DNA from 2 places in the Lysinibacillus sp. SGAir0095 genome. Region 1 is predicted to be linked to the other one. Evidence: riboswitches for the same ligand, from Rfam matches in the RefSeq annotation. Region 1 holds a riboswitch; the other holds the start of a gene.
What was found. A riboswitch is a leader RNA that binds a small molecule or an ion and turns the genes downstream of it on or off. The one in region 1 is predicted to bind cobalamin.
Positions count from the first base shown of each region.

Region 2: it holds a riboswitch for cobalamin, as region 1 does, so the genes downstream of both, C1N55_RS04080 (FecCD family ABC transporter permease) here and C1N55_RS20665 (S-layer homology domain-containing protein) in region 1, are expected to answer to the same signal.

Region 1 covers NZ_CP028083.1:1,595,287-1,603,140, forward strand. Annotated here, with positions in the region: gene glnA (type I glutamate--ammonia ligase) at 1-527, shown strand, start outside; gene C1N55_RS07865 (TlpA family protein disulfide reductase) at 715-1,416, shown strand; cobalamin riboswitch at 1,516-1,718, shown strand; gene C1N55_RS20665 (S-layer homology domain-containing protein) at 1,896-5,750, shown strand; gene C1N55_RS07875 (S-layer homology domain-containing protein) at 5,880-7,388, shown strand; gene C1N55_RS07880 (DUF4430 domain-containing protein) at 7,403-7,854, shown strand, end outside.
Region 2 covers NZ_CP028083.1:795,858-803,711, forward strand. Annotated here, with positions in the region: gene C1N55_RS04065 (class I adenylate-forming enzyme family protein) at 1-773, shown strand, start outside; gene C1N55_RS04070 (acyl-CoA dehydrogenase family protein) at 774-2,441, shown strand; gene C1N55_RS04075 (acyl-CoA dehydrogenase family protein) at 2,589-3,779, shown strand; cobalamin riboswitch at 3,873-4,067, shown strand; gene C1N55_RS04080 (FecCD family ABC transporter permease) at 4,261-5,244, shown strand; gene C1N55_RS04085 (adenosylcobinamide amidohydrolase) at 5,249-6,712, shown strand; gene C1N55_RS04090 (cob(I)yrinic acid a,c-diamide adenosyltransferase) at 6,714-7,274, shown strand; gene C1N55_RS04095 ((Fe-S)-binding protein) at 7,582-7,854, shown strand, end outside.

The sequences.
Region 1 (7,854 bases):
CGGCACGCTCATTCATGGCTGGTATCATGAAACATGCAAAAGGATTCACAGCGGTAACTAACCCATTAGTAAACTCTTACAAACGTTTAGTTCCAGGATATGAAGCACCATGTTACATTGCTTGGTCAGCTCGTAACCGTTCACCATTAATTCGTATCCCTGCGTCTCGCGGTCTATCTACTCGTGTTGAATTACGTTCAGTTGATCCATCAGCTAACCCATATTTAGCATTAGCTGTTCTACTAGAAGCAGGTTTGGATGGTATCCGTAACGGTTTAACACCACCAGCGCCAGTTGATCGCAACATCTATGTTATGAATTCTGCTGAGTTAAAAGAAAACGGAATTGAGAGTTTACCAGGTTCTCTACTTGAAGCTCTTTCTTACTTAGAACAAGATGAAGTAATCAAATCAGCACTTGGTGAACACATCTATTCTAACTTCAAAGAAGCAAAAGAAATTGAATATGATATGTTCCGTACAGCTGTTCACCCATGGGAACGTGATCAATATTTAAAAATGTACTAATCTTATAGATGAAGTAAACCGTCTCGATTTTGAGACGGTTTTTTCTATATATAGAATGATCAAATTCATTCTTTTCTTAACTATGAAGACAGGTAAAATCAAATTAGTCAATCGTTTGCTTCAACTCATTTTACTAGATTTCACTCATATACTTGTAAAAGAATAAGTTTGAAAGTAAGGTGAAGGTTTGCCGAAGAAAATTGTCTCTATTTGCTTAACATTACTCATTTTAGCTGCGTTGATTAATACAATATCGAAAAATCTTTTTACGAATGAACAAGATCAATTGGAGGTTGTATTTGATGAAGAGGATTCAACATCCTTGAATCAAGCAGTTGATCAAGAGCCTGAGGTTGAAGAAGGTGAACAACAGGTTGAGTACCGATCGATTGATGAACCAGAAATTTATCATGATCATGAGGAAGGAGGGCATAATCATGATGACCACGAACAAGAAACAGAGGTACGAGCACTCAATGTGAAAGCACCGAATTTTGAATTAAAGACTTTAACCGGTGAAACTGTTCGATTGTCAGATTTAGAGGGGAAAAAGGTGTTTATTAATTTTTGGGCAACCTGGTGTGCGCCTTGTGTTGAGGAGATGCCTGCTATACAACGTTTCTACGAAGAACATGCCAATAGGGAGAACCTCGTAATTCTTGCAGTAAATGCAACCGACTTAGAATTGAACATGGATAAAGTAAAAAAGTTTGCCTATGAATATGGAATTAGTTTCCCGATTTTATTGGATGAAAAGGGGGACGTTTCGATTAATTACGAAATTCTGACTATACCAACAAGTATGATAATAAATGAAGAAGGTATGGTTGTTGAGCAGATTATAGGGCCAGTTACTGAGGAAATGTTAGAGGAGAAGTTAATAGATTAATAAGAAGGAAATTTCCACTTATTTCTAAAATAGGTATGAAAGCACTATGATTTGTTCTTGAACAAGCTAATAGTTAAGATTATACTCAATTGTAAGTGAATAGAATTGCAGGATAAAGGTGCTAATCATGTAGCTTAATAGGGAATTCGGTAAAATGCCGAAGCTGTTTCCGCAACTGTAAGTGCAGATGAAATAAGAAGATGCCACTGTCAAACGAAGAAAAAAGCTTCTAGTAGATGGGAAGGTTCTTAGAGTAAAAGGATGCACAAGCCAGGAGACCTACCTTTCTCTGATCGTATCAAATCTCTTCGGAATTTAGGAGAATGTACGGCAAATAGACCAATGGGTATATGGATAGGTACTTTATATGCTTTTTTCTATTTTCCGCTATTTCTCAATTTGAGAGCTAGCGGTTTTTTATTTTGTCATTTTATCTTGCATGCAATTCACTAAAAAAAGAAACAAGGGGGTTTTGGTAAGTGGATCTATTTAAAAAAGGCTTGAATGTATTTCTAACATTTTTGTTAACGCTTTCATTATTTTCGCCGGTAACAGTAAACGCTGATGAGCTGACAGATAGTTCAACTGTACAGGTTCGAATTGAGGGGCTAAATGAAACAATTGTTCCACTAACAGCGGTTGATGTAAATGCTAATGAAATTTATTCAGAATACGGTAGTCTACTAGATTCGATGGATGAAGGTGATTCTACTGTTTATGCCATTCATGCAATTATTAAAGCATTGGATCAAGCAGGTTATGATGTCGAAAACTCCAGTGAGTTTGATTTTGGCGGAGGCATGTATATATCAAATATTGCAGGCTTAGAGACATTTAGTACCGGTAGCCAGGACGGTTGGATGTATACGCATAATCATGTTATATCCAATTATGGCGTAAGCCAGCAAGAAGTTAAAGATGGCGATATGATTGTTATGTATTTTACAACTAATTGGGAGAACAATCCATATACATTTTTTGAACACCCAGGTTATTCATCTGAAATTAATGAAAATATTACATTGAATTTACAAGGGGCATTTAAAAATGAGGATTGGCAGGATTATCATGCACCTATTGAAAATGCAGAGCTTGTCATCAATGGCGAAAAATCTCTATATATAACAGATACAGAAGGTAATGTCACACTTCAATTTTCTGAACCAGGTGAGTATGAAATTACCGCAGTTCGAGGTGAAGGAAAGTATAGTAATATTAACCGTCCATTTACCAAGATAACTGTACATCCAGTAAATAGTGAAGGATCAAAAACCAGCAGTCCGGTTGATAATGATGATGATCAAGCGATAGCAAATGTTATCTCACTTATATCTTCGCTTCCAACGATTGAAGAAATTAGTGAAAGAAACCAATTAGCGATTCAAAATGCCCGTCAAGCTTACGAAGCTTTGAATATAGAACAAAAAGCACTTGTAACAAACTTAGAAATACTTGTTCAAAAAGAAAATGCCTATAATTCATTAGTTCGTGTTCATGATGTTATTTCTCAAATTGATACATTGCCACAGGTCGATATGGTTAATGCAACACATGAAGAATCAATTGTACAAGCAACAAATGAATACGAAAAATTAAGTGACTCTGAAAAAATAGCGGTTACTAATTTTGTAAAATTACAAGAATTGCAAAATCGATTAATAGAACTCAAAAAAATATTAATAACAAAAATTACATTAACTGAAAAGAACATTTCATTACCTAAGGTTGGAGATACTGCTTCTATTAAAGTTACATTAAAACCAACAAATGCAACAGAGCGAGTGATCTGGTCAAGTAGTGATGAAAAAGTTGTTACAGTTGTAGATGGCGTTATTCGGGCCATTGGTAAAGGAAAAGCAACCATCACTGCTGCTTCAGAAAGTGGAGATGTCAAAGCATCCACTAGTATAGTAGTTTCTCCAACTATAGAAGAAGCTTTATTATCCTCAAATGCTTATTTACTATCAATAACACCAACTCCAAAATTTGGCAATGAATGGAATGTTTTTGCCTTAGCTCGAGGAGGATATGAAGTTCCAGAGGGTTACTTTGAAACTTATTACAATAATGTAGCTGCCCATCTTCAAGATAAAGAAGGTGTTTTGAGCGGGAATAATACGGAATATTCGCGTTTAATTATTGCACTTTCAGCAATCGGAAAAGACGCTAGAGATGTTGGTGGCTATAACTTAGTAGAGAACTTAGCAGATCTTGATAAAGTGGTAAGACAAGGAATAAATGGTGCAATTTTCGCTCTAATTGCATTGGATACTCAAAATTATGAGATTCCTGATATTGTTACAGAAAATAGAACAACTCGTAACAAGTTAATCGAGTTTATATTGCAAAAAGAAATATCGGGTGGAGGCTTTGCATTAAGTGGCACGAATCCAGATCCTGATATGACGGGAATGGTGATTCAAGCATTAGCACCATACCAAAGCAAACAAGAAGTCAAAGAAGCGATTGACCGTGCTGTTGCAAAATTAGCAACGATGCAAACCGAGAATGGTGGCTATAAATCGTGGGGTTCTGAAAATGTTCAAAGTGCCGATCAAGTATTAGTAGCACTATCAACACTCGGAATTGATGGATTAAATGATGAAAGATTTCTTAAAGAGAATGGGTCATCAATTTTAACAAATATATTGTCGTACTACACAATAGACGGTGGTTTTGCTCATCCGAAAAATGGGTTAACTAATATCATGGCAACGCAACAAACAGCCTATGCCTTGGCTGCGTACGATAGATTATTAAATAATCAAACGCCGTTATACGATATGTCCGATGTTCCATTGACGTCTCCAGAAGATGATGATGATGATGATGATGAGGATCAAGATACTAATAATCCTGGTGGGGAAGGGAACACAGGGAATCCAAGTAACCCGGGAAATCCAGGGGGAGATACAGGGAACCCGGATAACTCAGAAAAAATTGAGAGTGCTTCTATTTCAATTGTGATATCCAACACTGAAAAACCACTTCCAGTAACTCAAATTGACTTGGTGGATGGTGACACGGTTATCGACGTTTTAACTCGCGCAACTTCGAAATATAACATTGCCTTAAGTACCCGGAACACGGAATATGGAGTCTATGTAGAAGGAATTAATGGCTTGTTTGAATTCGACAGAGGACCACTTAGTGGATGGATGTATCGAGTGAATGGAGTATTTCCTAGCTATAGTGCAGGCTATTATACAGTTAAACCTGGAGATAAGATTGAGTGGCTATACACTACCGATCTAGGTAATGATATTGGTGGTAATTTTGAAGATGGAGAGGATACGCCTACTACAGGTACTAATCCAGAGGATGGGAAAACAGAATCAAAGGAATCAACCATTTCCGTAGAGAATAGAGAAGGTGAAATAAGAGCAGAGATTTCTTCAAAAGATTTAATTGAAATTCTAAAAGATAAGAAGAGCAATGTACTTGTTATAAAGGATAATCAAGGGACAAAAATGGAAGTTCCTAAATCAAGTTTAAATATCCCTAACATATCTGATGAAAAAATTATTTTAGTAGCAAAGATGATTGAATCAGAAGGTAAGCAGGCTTTCCAAGTACAGTTCGAAATTGAAAAAAATGATGGTACAACTCAAACTATTAAAACAGGTAAAGAATACGTTAAGATAACAGCTCCAGTAAAAGATATTCCAAAGGATGCTGTTTTCCTGCAATTTTTAGATGGTCAATATAAAGCAATACCACATACGGTGAAGGATGGACAAGTTACTATTAGAACTAAATCGAGCGGATTATTTGTTATCAGTACTCAAAATAATTCCTTCAAGGATATTTCCAACACAATTTATAAAGAAGAAATAGAATATTTATCAAAACGCGGAGTTGTTGCAGGACATGAAGATGGTACATTTGCACCGAATAAGTCAATTTCTCGTGCTCATTTTGCTGCACTAATCGCAAATGCATTAGGTTTACAGCCAGAAGAAGAAGGTCAGTTTAAGGATACTGACGGACAATGGTATGAAACACATATTCAAGCATTGTACGAGGCAGGTATTACTTCTGGTACTTCTACAACAACATTTAACCCAAATGCCAACATAACTAGACAACAGGCAGCTGCTATGATGGCACGTATTTTAGAATACGTATCCAAAAAGGCAGAACAAACTAGTGAACTATCATTTAAAGATAGTGAGCAAATTAATAAACAATTTGCAGAAAGTATCGCAATCGTAAACAGTATGGGGATTATGAATGGAAAAGAAGACGGTACTTTTGATCCGAATGGAAATTTAACACGGGGTCAAATGGCAATTATTTTAACTCGCACGTTAAATATTACTGACATGATGTAAATCAGGGATGATAGTTTGCTAGACTTTATTTTCCCCAACAAACTCTAAGAATTTTATCAGTTAACAAGGGATCGAAAGGAAATGAGATAGAATCGATCCCTTTCTCTATTCATAAAGGAGTGAGTATATTTGCATGTTTTGAAGTATAGGATAATTCGATTTTTTCTGTTAATTTCATTGATTTTTAGTATTTCTGTAACCCAAGCCGATGCTGCCAATATTACATCTGAAAACGCATATGATAGTGCAGCAAAATATATGGTAAAGACACTACCGGATCCAACGTTTGGGAATGAATGGTTTATTCTTGCTTTGGCAAGAGGTGATTATCAAGTTCCATCCAATTACTATGATACGTACTACAATAATTTAGTCCATGACATTAAAGCGATGAAGGGTGTGCTTCATAGCCGAAAATATACAGAGTATTCTCGGGTTATTTTAGCCTTATCTGCTATAGGTAAAGATGCGCAAAATGTAGGTGGCTATAACTTAGTCGAGAAATTATATGATTTTGATAATGTCGTTTGGCAAGGAATTAATGGACCCGTTTTTGCCTTAATAGCCCTTGATAGTTGGGGGTATTCAATTCCTGAAACAGCTTCGAATAGTAGAGAAAAGATGATTGATTATATTTTAAGTAAACAATTGGATGATGGCGGTTTTGCTTTATCGGGTACTTCTTCAGACCCAGATATAACAGCCATGGTGATACAGGCGTTATCAACATATAGAGATCAACCAAGAATAAAGCAAGTAGTAGATGAAGCAATTCAAACACTTGCTAATATACAGGGCGCAGATGGCAGTTATGAAAGCTGGGAAGTGAAGAATTCCGAAAGTGTGGCACAAGTCCTTGTTGCATTAACGAGTATGGGGATAAATCCAGATGGGGATGAACGGTTTAAAAAAATCATTACTCAACTTTTAAACTTTTATAATGGAACGGACGGAGGCTTTAAACATGTTTTAGATAAATCTTCAGATGGTATGGCTACGGAACAGGCAAGTTATGCTTTAGCCTCTTACCATCGACTATTATCAAAGAAAACGAAATTATACGATATGTCGGATACGAAACAAAGCAGTACTAAGCGTTTTATAGATACCAAAAACCATTGGGCTCGAAGTTTTATAGATGAAGCATCAACTATTGGCTTAATTAGTGGTTATCCAGATAATACGTTCAAACCGAATAATACGATTACTCGGCTTCAAGCAATCTCCATAATCTCACGTATCATAGGCCTGGAAGGTACAAAAGTAGGACCTTATAATGATACGACTAAATTAGATTTAGCAACTCAAAAAAGAATTGGGGCAGCTTATGAAGCTGGTATTATTACAAGCTCTCAAAATGGCCAGTTAAGACCGAATGAAAAATTAACAAGAGTTGAGTTGGCGCAAATGTTAGGTAGAGCATTTAAATACGAAAAGGGCTTCGCATATAACCCTGAGAAACTGGCTCCATACAATGATATTCAAAGATTTAATGAGGAAACAAAAAATGCGATTACCTTACTATATGATTATAAAATTGCCACTGGTTCAAATGGTTCCTTTAATCCTTCCCAATATACTACACGTGGTCAAGCTTGTGTAATATTCGTCAATTTTTATAAACAGTTTAATAGATAGGAGGGACATTTCGAATGGGGCGCAAAGGTTTTTTGTTTGTAATTATATTTCTCTTTAGTTATTTGTTGGCTGCATGCAATATAGAGACGGTTAGTGAGCACGAAAAACTTGAGGTAGATGAACAAAGTATACAAAATGAGCAGGAAGAAAAGAGTAATAAAATTGAACGGCAAAAGAACCTTGAAATCGCACAGGGTGAAAAAGAGCTCACTAAAGAAAATTTAATTGAAAATACCGTTGTAGAAACTACTGCACCAGTTGAACAAAATAAAGAAACGAAAACGGAAGAGAAATCAAAAACTACTTCTACAACTCAAAAATTAAAAGAGCAAAATCCGTCGAAATCAGAATCGAAACATCCTGAAAAAACTGTCGGAACAAAAGAAGATAGCAAAACTGCAACCCAAACCGAAAAACCGAATACCAATCAACCATCTACCCAACCTAAACCAAAACCAAATGAAGA
Region 2 (7,854 bases), 800 kb from region 1:
CGCATTTCTTTGGAGCACCTGTAGCTTATTTAGTAACGGCATCTCACTCAAGACTTCAAGGGGCTGATCTTTCCTCGATGAAATGGTGGATTTATGGTGGAGCACCACTTTCTGAAAAGGAAATCCACTTTATTCAACAAGCCTTTAAGACGGATAATTTAATGTGCGTTTATGGATTAACTGAAGCTGGGCCGAGTGGAGCTTTATTGTTTAATCATGAACATGAGCAAAAGGCGGGAAGCATTGGAAAGCGTGCTCCTTTTGGAACAGAGCTTCGCATTATAAATGAAGATGGTGAAGATGTGGCAGCGGGTGAAATCGGTGAAGTGATTTTATATGGTGAAGGGAATATGGTTGGTTATTATCGAGACGAAGAAGCGACAAAGGCTGCACTTCTTGATGGTTGGGTAAAAACCGGTGATTTAGCGCAATTCGATGAGGACGGGTATATTTGGATTGTTGACCGAAAGAAAGACGTCATTATTTCGGGTGGTGTTAATATTTATCCAAAAGAAATCGAGGACCGCATGCTTCAATTTGATGGCATCTTTGAAGTTGCAGTTATAGGTGTACCTCATGAAGAATGGGGAGAAACGGTAAAAGCAGTCTTTGCAGCAAAAAAGCCCATTGAAGAAGAAATGCTCAAAGACTATTTAACTGAACACCTTGCAAAATATAAAGTTCCGAGGGTTTACGAACAAGTGGATGCATTACCACGAAACGCTTCAGGAAAAATACTAAAACAAAAATTGAAGCAACAGGTGGTGAACTAAATGAAAGTTTTACAGTCTATTAGTAAGCGAGAAACAAATTTTTTTGAAAATGACGAGACACTTCATAAAATACTAGAGCAAATGCTCGAGCCGCAGCTTTTAGATTATGCCAAGCGAGAATTGCAGGATTTTGGCGAGCTGGTCGCTGGAGAAATTGATGAACGGGCAAAGCATACAGACCGGGAAGGAGAGCCTCGCCTCAAACGCTATAATCGTTATGGAGAGGAAATTTCAGAAGTATGGGTCAATGAAGGGTATAAAAAAACCATCAAGCAATCCTATAACACAGGAATCGTTGGCTATGTCCATAAAGAAATTCCGCAGTTGGGAAAAAAGGGAAACTATGTTTATAGTTTTGCACAAGGCTATTTGCTTTCTCATTCTGAACCTGGTTTTTATTGTCCTGTGACTTTAACAATGGCAACAGCCTATTTACTGGATCATTATGCAAGTGAGGAATTAAGGGCACGCTTCCTTCCGCATGTCTGTTCAACGGGAGATGTGGAATTATTTGAGGGGGCTACCTTCTTAACGGAACGTCAGGGTGGCTCTGATGTAGGTGCAAATGTGGTCGAGGCCCGTTTTGATGGCGAAAACTATCGATTATATGGAGAAAAATACTTTGCTTCAAATGCAGGGATGTGTGGGGTGGCCATGGTATTGGCCCGTATAGCAAACGCACCCTCAGGATCAAAGGGATTAACACTTTTCGCTGTACCTTGGAAAAAAGAAGATGGCTCAGTAAATGGACTTCGAATTCGACGATTAAAGGATAAATTAGGCGTTCGAGCAGTGCCATCCGGGGAAGTTGAGTTTGATGGAGCTCATGCCTATATTGTTGGGGACCCAAGTAAAGGAATTTACTATATGCTCGAAGCTTTAAATCTATCCAGAATATGTAATGCCATTGCTTCCATCGGGATTATGAGACGAGCATTTCTAGAAGCGAAGCATTATGTATCAAATCGTGAGGCTTTCGGCAAAAGCTTAACAAATTATCCAATGATTCAGGATTCCTTAGCAAAATTTGCAGCGAAACTACATGTGGAAGTGGCTACTACATTTGATTTAATTCAACAGTATGATCGTATTACTCAGGGGAGGGGGTCTTCGAAAGAAACCATTTTAAATCGTTTGTACATTGCTATCTTGAAGAAGGAAACAGCAGAACAAGCGGTGAAATTTGCAAGTGAGGCCATCGAACTTCATGGAGGGAATGGCTATATCGAGGACTTTGTCACACCAAGATTATTACGGGATGCACAAGTGTTAACGGTTTGGGAAGGAACAGCGAATATTTTAGCATTGGATGTTATTCGTTTATTTAAAAAATATGAAGCACACATTCTTTTTGTTGAAGAAATGAACAATAGATTACAGGATATCCCGGCATCAAACTTGAAACAAATCGTTGAAAATCAATTAAATGAAATTGAAAAACAATTACAGCTATTTATTACTCTAGATGATGCTGCCCAAACCTATGAAGCAAAAGGGATTGCGGAAAAAATGGCACTTATTTATGAAAGTGTCATTGCTGTTGAATGGGCAAGTCAACACGGAGGGAAATTTGAAAAACTAGCTGAGATATATCTAGAAGAAACTTGGAAGCTGCGTAAACTAGGTGATCCAATGATTACGGTCCAATACTTTCATGAAATAATCTAATATTAAAAAGAGAGCTCCATTTTGAAATGGCGCTCTTTTTCATTTTATAATTCATATTAAGTTAGTAAGAATTGACGGATGGAAGATCCAAAAAGTAAAATGGCTGTATGATGTAGTACGGATTTCGTTAAATGAGGAGATGATCATTTGAAAAGTCTATTTATTAAAACGGAGGAACAAAGGAAATGGTTAGAAAAATTGGCATCCTTAAAAGAGGAATTTAAAAACAATGCCCAACAAATTGATGAGCAATCTGTCTTTCCTCATGAACATATACAGAAGCTAAGAGAAATTGGCTATACAAAAATTACTCTACCAAAAGAATTAGGGGGAGAGGGTTTTAGTGTTTATGATGCGATTTTAATACAGGAAACACTGGCGAGCTACGACGGAAGTACTGCACTTTCCATAGGTTGGACGGTATTAACGGTAGGTGAGTTATTTGAAAATAAATACTGGGAACCTGTGAAACTAGAGAACTTTGCTAAAGCGGTAGAAAAAGGCGCAATCATCAATAGGGCGGTAAGTGAAGCAGCAACAGGTAGCCCCATTCGAGGAGGGCGTCCTGGAACTACAGCAAAACGAAATGGTGACAAGTGGGTAATTACTGGACGTAAAAGTTATACAACTGGATTACCCGAGCTAGATTACTTTTTAACCTCGGCATGGATTGAGGAAGAGGAAAAAATCGGTTTCTTCTTAATACATAAAGATACACCAGGTATTACTATTGAAGAGACGTGGGATGTTATTGCGATGCGGGGAACAGGTAGTCATGATTTTGTATTAAGTGAAGTGCAATTAGAAGAATCAGATCTAGTTGAAGTTCCTAACTATACGACTGGCTTTAAATTGAATGGGTGGCTACTGGTCATTCCTGCAACATACTTAGGAATTGCACAGGCAGCACGTGATTATGCCATACAATTTGCAAATACCCATTCACCAAATAGCATTCAAGGAACAATTGCATCATTACCGAATGTTCAAGCGTTACTTGGAGAAATTGAACTGGAGCTAGCTAAAGCACGCTTCGCTTTGTATGGTGCAGCACAAAGCTATGTGGATTTAAAAAATAGAGAACAAAATGGTAGAACGTTAACGGTAGCGGAAGGTGAAGTAATTGTCAATGCAGTAAACGTGGCTAAACATACAGTAACCAATGCTGCCATCACTGTAGTGGATAAAGCAATGCGAGTTGTAGGCGCAAAGAGTCTGCAACGCACAAATCCGCTTCAGCGTTATTACCGTGATGTACGAGCGGGTCTCCATAACCCACCAATGGATGATTTAACAATTAAGAAATTAGCTGAATTAGTTCTGAAACAAAATGACTGATACGATAGATTAGGAGGCTTTGTTTTTCATCAAGCAATGAAAGCGAAAGTTTTATACATTCTTTTCCATAATTAAAGTATAATAGAAAGAAATAATTTCATAAGTAGTAAAGGTCTTTTTGCTAGACTAGCAAAAAGAGTAAAAGGGAAGTTGGTGAAAGTCCAACGCTGTCCCGCAACTGTAAATGGGAGTGGCCCTGCAATCCACTGTTACAAGAAGTGTGTAATGGGAAGGAAGGGAGCACGATGAACATAAGCCAGGAGACCTGCCTTTATGATGATAGATTCACACCTTACGAGGATAGGGGGAGTACAAGGATTGTAATGATATCAATTACTGAACCGTCTCCCTATTTTGGCTAGGGAGGCTTTTTATTTTTGTGAAATGGCAAGAAAAACAATATGATAAAAACGATTTTAATTTCTACTAAAAAATATAATAATGTAAAGAATAGTCTTGAGGTAACATTGTGAAAAAAAGAATGATGCTTGCTTATAGTTCATCAATAGTTATTTTGTTAGTTAGCATTTGGCTTGGGGTGTCCATTGGTTCAGCAGATGTCCCCATCTCAACATTATGGGATGACGAAACAAATCCCAGTGCTTACAGTATTTTATGGGGCATTCGAATGCCTCGCGTTATATTAGCAGGTCTGATCGGCGCCTCATTAGCAATTGCAGGGGCAGCCTTTCAAGGGTTGCTAAAAAACCCTTTAGCTGATCCATATACGCTTGGAATTTCTTCAGGAGCTTCTGTTGGTGCAGTGGCAACAATTTTCTTTAGTCTTTCAATACCTGTAATAGGGACATACACCCTGCCACTTTTCGGCATGGTTGGGGCATTTTTGACGATGCTTCTCGTATTAACCTTTGCCCGTTTCATCGATCGCTCCATGAAAATGGAAACACTTATTTTAACTGGAGTAATATTCAGTTCATTTTTGGGATCGTGTATTTCGTTAATGATTGCGCTTACTGGCCAACAGCTACGTGAAATTACAAGCTGGTTACTTGGCAGTGTATCTATGCGTGGATGGCCATATGTCCAAATGATTTTGCCCTTTGTTTTGATTGGGGTCATACTTTTGTGGCTTAACCGAAGAGAATTAAATGCAATGATGTATGGTGATGAACGAGCACAGGCCTTGGGTGTAAACGTAAAGTTTAGGAAGTATGCGATTTTAACTGGAGGTTCGATGCTTACGGGAGCCGCAGTTGCAGTATCTGGTACCATTGGCTTTGTTGGGTTAGTCGTTCCTCATATGACGCGTATGCTTTGGGGAACGGATCATCGTCATTTATTGACCTTATCCTTTTTAAATGGAGCAAGTCTGTTGATTATTTGTGATCTGGTCTCTAGGACGATTATCACACCATCAGAATTGCCAATTGGTGTGATTACAGCCTTTATTGGCGCACCTGTCTTTTCATATATCTTCTTTAAACAACGAAGAAGCAGGGGGTGAAGATATGCTACAGGTTCAAAATATTTCAGGTGGTTACGGAGCAACCCCCATTCTATCAAATATTACATTTCAAGTAGAAAAAGGCAAAATGGTTGGAATTCTAGGACCAAATGGATGCGGAAAGTCAACCTTATTAAAGGTAATCAGTGGCATAATGAGTCCTACTTTTGGAACGGTCCACATAGATGGAGCAGAAATAGGTGAATACTCAACTCGTGAGTTAGCAAGAAAAATGACGATCTTACCTCAACTACATGCAACAGCCTTTTCGAGTACAGTTCGTGATACCGTGTCAATTGGCCGGTACCCACATCAATCAGGCTTCTTCTCAAGTTGGGGAGCAGAAGATGAAAGTGCAGTAAAAAAGGCAATGCAGCAGACGGATATCCAAAAATATGAAAATCACTATTTGGAATTTCTATCCGGTGGGGAGCAGCAAAGAGTTTTCATTGCACAAGCACTTGCACAGGCCTCAAGTTTACTGTTACTTGATGAGCCGACAAATCATTTAGATATTGCACATCAAAAGCAAATATTAGATATGATCCGTAAGGAAGTTACCGAAAATAATTTAACAGTTGTTTCCGTATTCCATGATATTAACCTGGCGTCACTCTACTGTGATGAAATACTTTTAATGGAAAAGGGTAAAGTCAGAGCTAATGGTGCCCCACATGAGGTATTACTTGAAGAACAAATTATGGCTGTTTATGATACAGGGATTTCTATACAAGCACATCCCGAACAACCAAAGCCGCAAATGACAATTTTACCTGAATTACGAGAACAAGCTGAAGAAAAAGTGATTACAGAAGGGCATTTAACAATAAAAGATGAATATGTTGAATTTAAATCCGATTTTCCTTTAAGGGTGCTTTCATCGGCAGTACATAATGCGGGAATGGGTTGGTATGCGAGCTTCATCAATCGGACAGTAAACCCGGATTATGATATTGAGCATGTAAAGGAAGAATATTTTCAGTATTTAATAAATGAAGGATTTTCTCCAACAAATACGGTTGGAATGATGACTGCTGTTGATACCAAAGGTGCTGTAATTAAGAAATATGGGATTTCCTCTGGTGAAGTATTCGTTGTAGTAACCGCTGGAGTTGGCAATGCCATTGACGTTTCACAAAGTTATAGACGTAACAATTCCTCTTATGTCGGAACCATTAATACGTGGGTAATTATTAATGGAAAATTATCTGATGAAGCTTTTGTGCAAGCGATGATGACAGCAACAGAAAGCAAATCGAAGGCACTTCAGCATGAAGAGGTATACGATTTAGTTTCCAATACAATTGCGACAGGGACACCAACAGATAGTTTACTGATCGCCGCAACGCAGTCAGGGGAGTTAATGCAATATGGAGGACCAATTACTGAGGTCGGTCAAGTAATTGGTAGAGGCGTATTTGAAGCGACCGTAGAAGCGATTCAATCTTATCGAAAAGGGGATAGATAGTATGAAACTTTACACAAAAACAGGGGATAAAGGCAAAACGAGTTTAATGGGAGGACGCGTTAGTAAGGATGATTTGCGTGTAGAGGCGTATGGCACAATCGACGAGCTAAATTCATTTATTGGCAAGGCTGTAACAGAATTAGACCCAGCTGTTTTCAAAGACTTACTCGAAGATCTTGAAACAATTCAGCATGAGTTGTTCGATTGTGGCGGTGATTTGGCAAATGTCATGAAAGAACGTAAATATACATTGCAGGAAGCATCTATAGAAGTGTTGGAAAAAAGAATTGATGCACTTTCAGATGAAGCTCCACCTTTGAAAAGATTTATCCTGCCAGGGGGGACACCAGCTGCCTCAACTCTCCACATTGCTCGTACAGTTACACGTAGAGCTGAACGTCGAGTTGTCACGCTGATAAACGAAGTAGAGGATGTGCATGTGATTGTACAAAAATATCTAAATCGTTTATCGGATTACTTCTTTGCTGCTGCGCGTGTGGTTAACTTCCGATCGAACGTCAAAGATATCGAATATATTCGTAGTGGAGATGTATTTAAATAAGCAATAAAAAACAATCCTTCTGAACGGGATTGTTTTTTTTTTTTTTCTATATATTCATTTCTGTTATTAAGGAAATAGCACTGCTATTATAGTGTTAACGAATTAAACTAGTAGAAAAAATAAGTATAATTAACAATATATCAATAAATTATTAGAAATATTCGAACAACGCATTGACTGAATGCTCATTCATAATTTACAATAGAGACATAAAAAAGAGGGTTTTTGAATAATATTATAGAATATTTTAAGACTGCTCAAGTAAGTTTTTTAAACAAAGGGGAAAAAGGGAAAAGGGGGAGAAAATATGAATGGATTGCTTATTGCAAACTGGGTGTTATTTGCAGCGGTTGTTTTATACGCGTTGGGACTATTCTTTTATTTACTTAAAACACGCTATGAGTTCATTCAACTTGGGAGAAAAGAAGAGTTTGAGTTAAAGCTGAAAGAACGAATTGGAGATTTGGCAGAAAAGGTTTTTGGACAATCCAAGCTTCTAAAAGATAAAAAAATGGGCTTGGTCCATGTTGCCTTTTTCTACGGATTCTTATTAGTTCAATTAGGAGCAATAGATTTAATT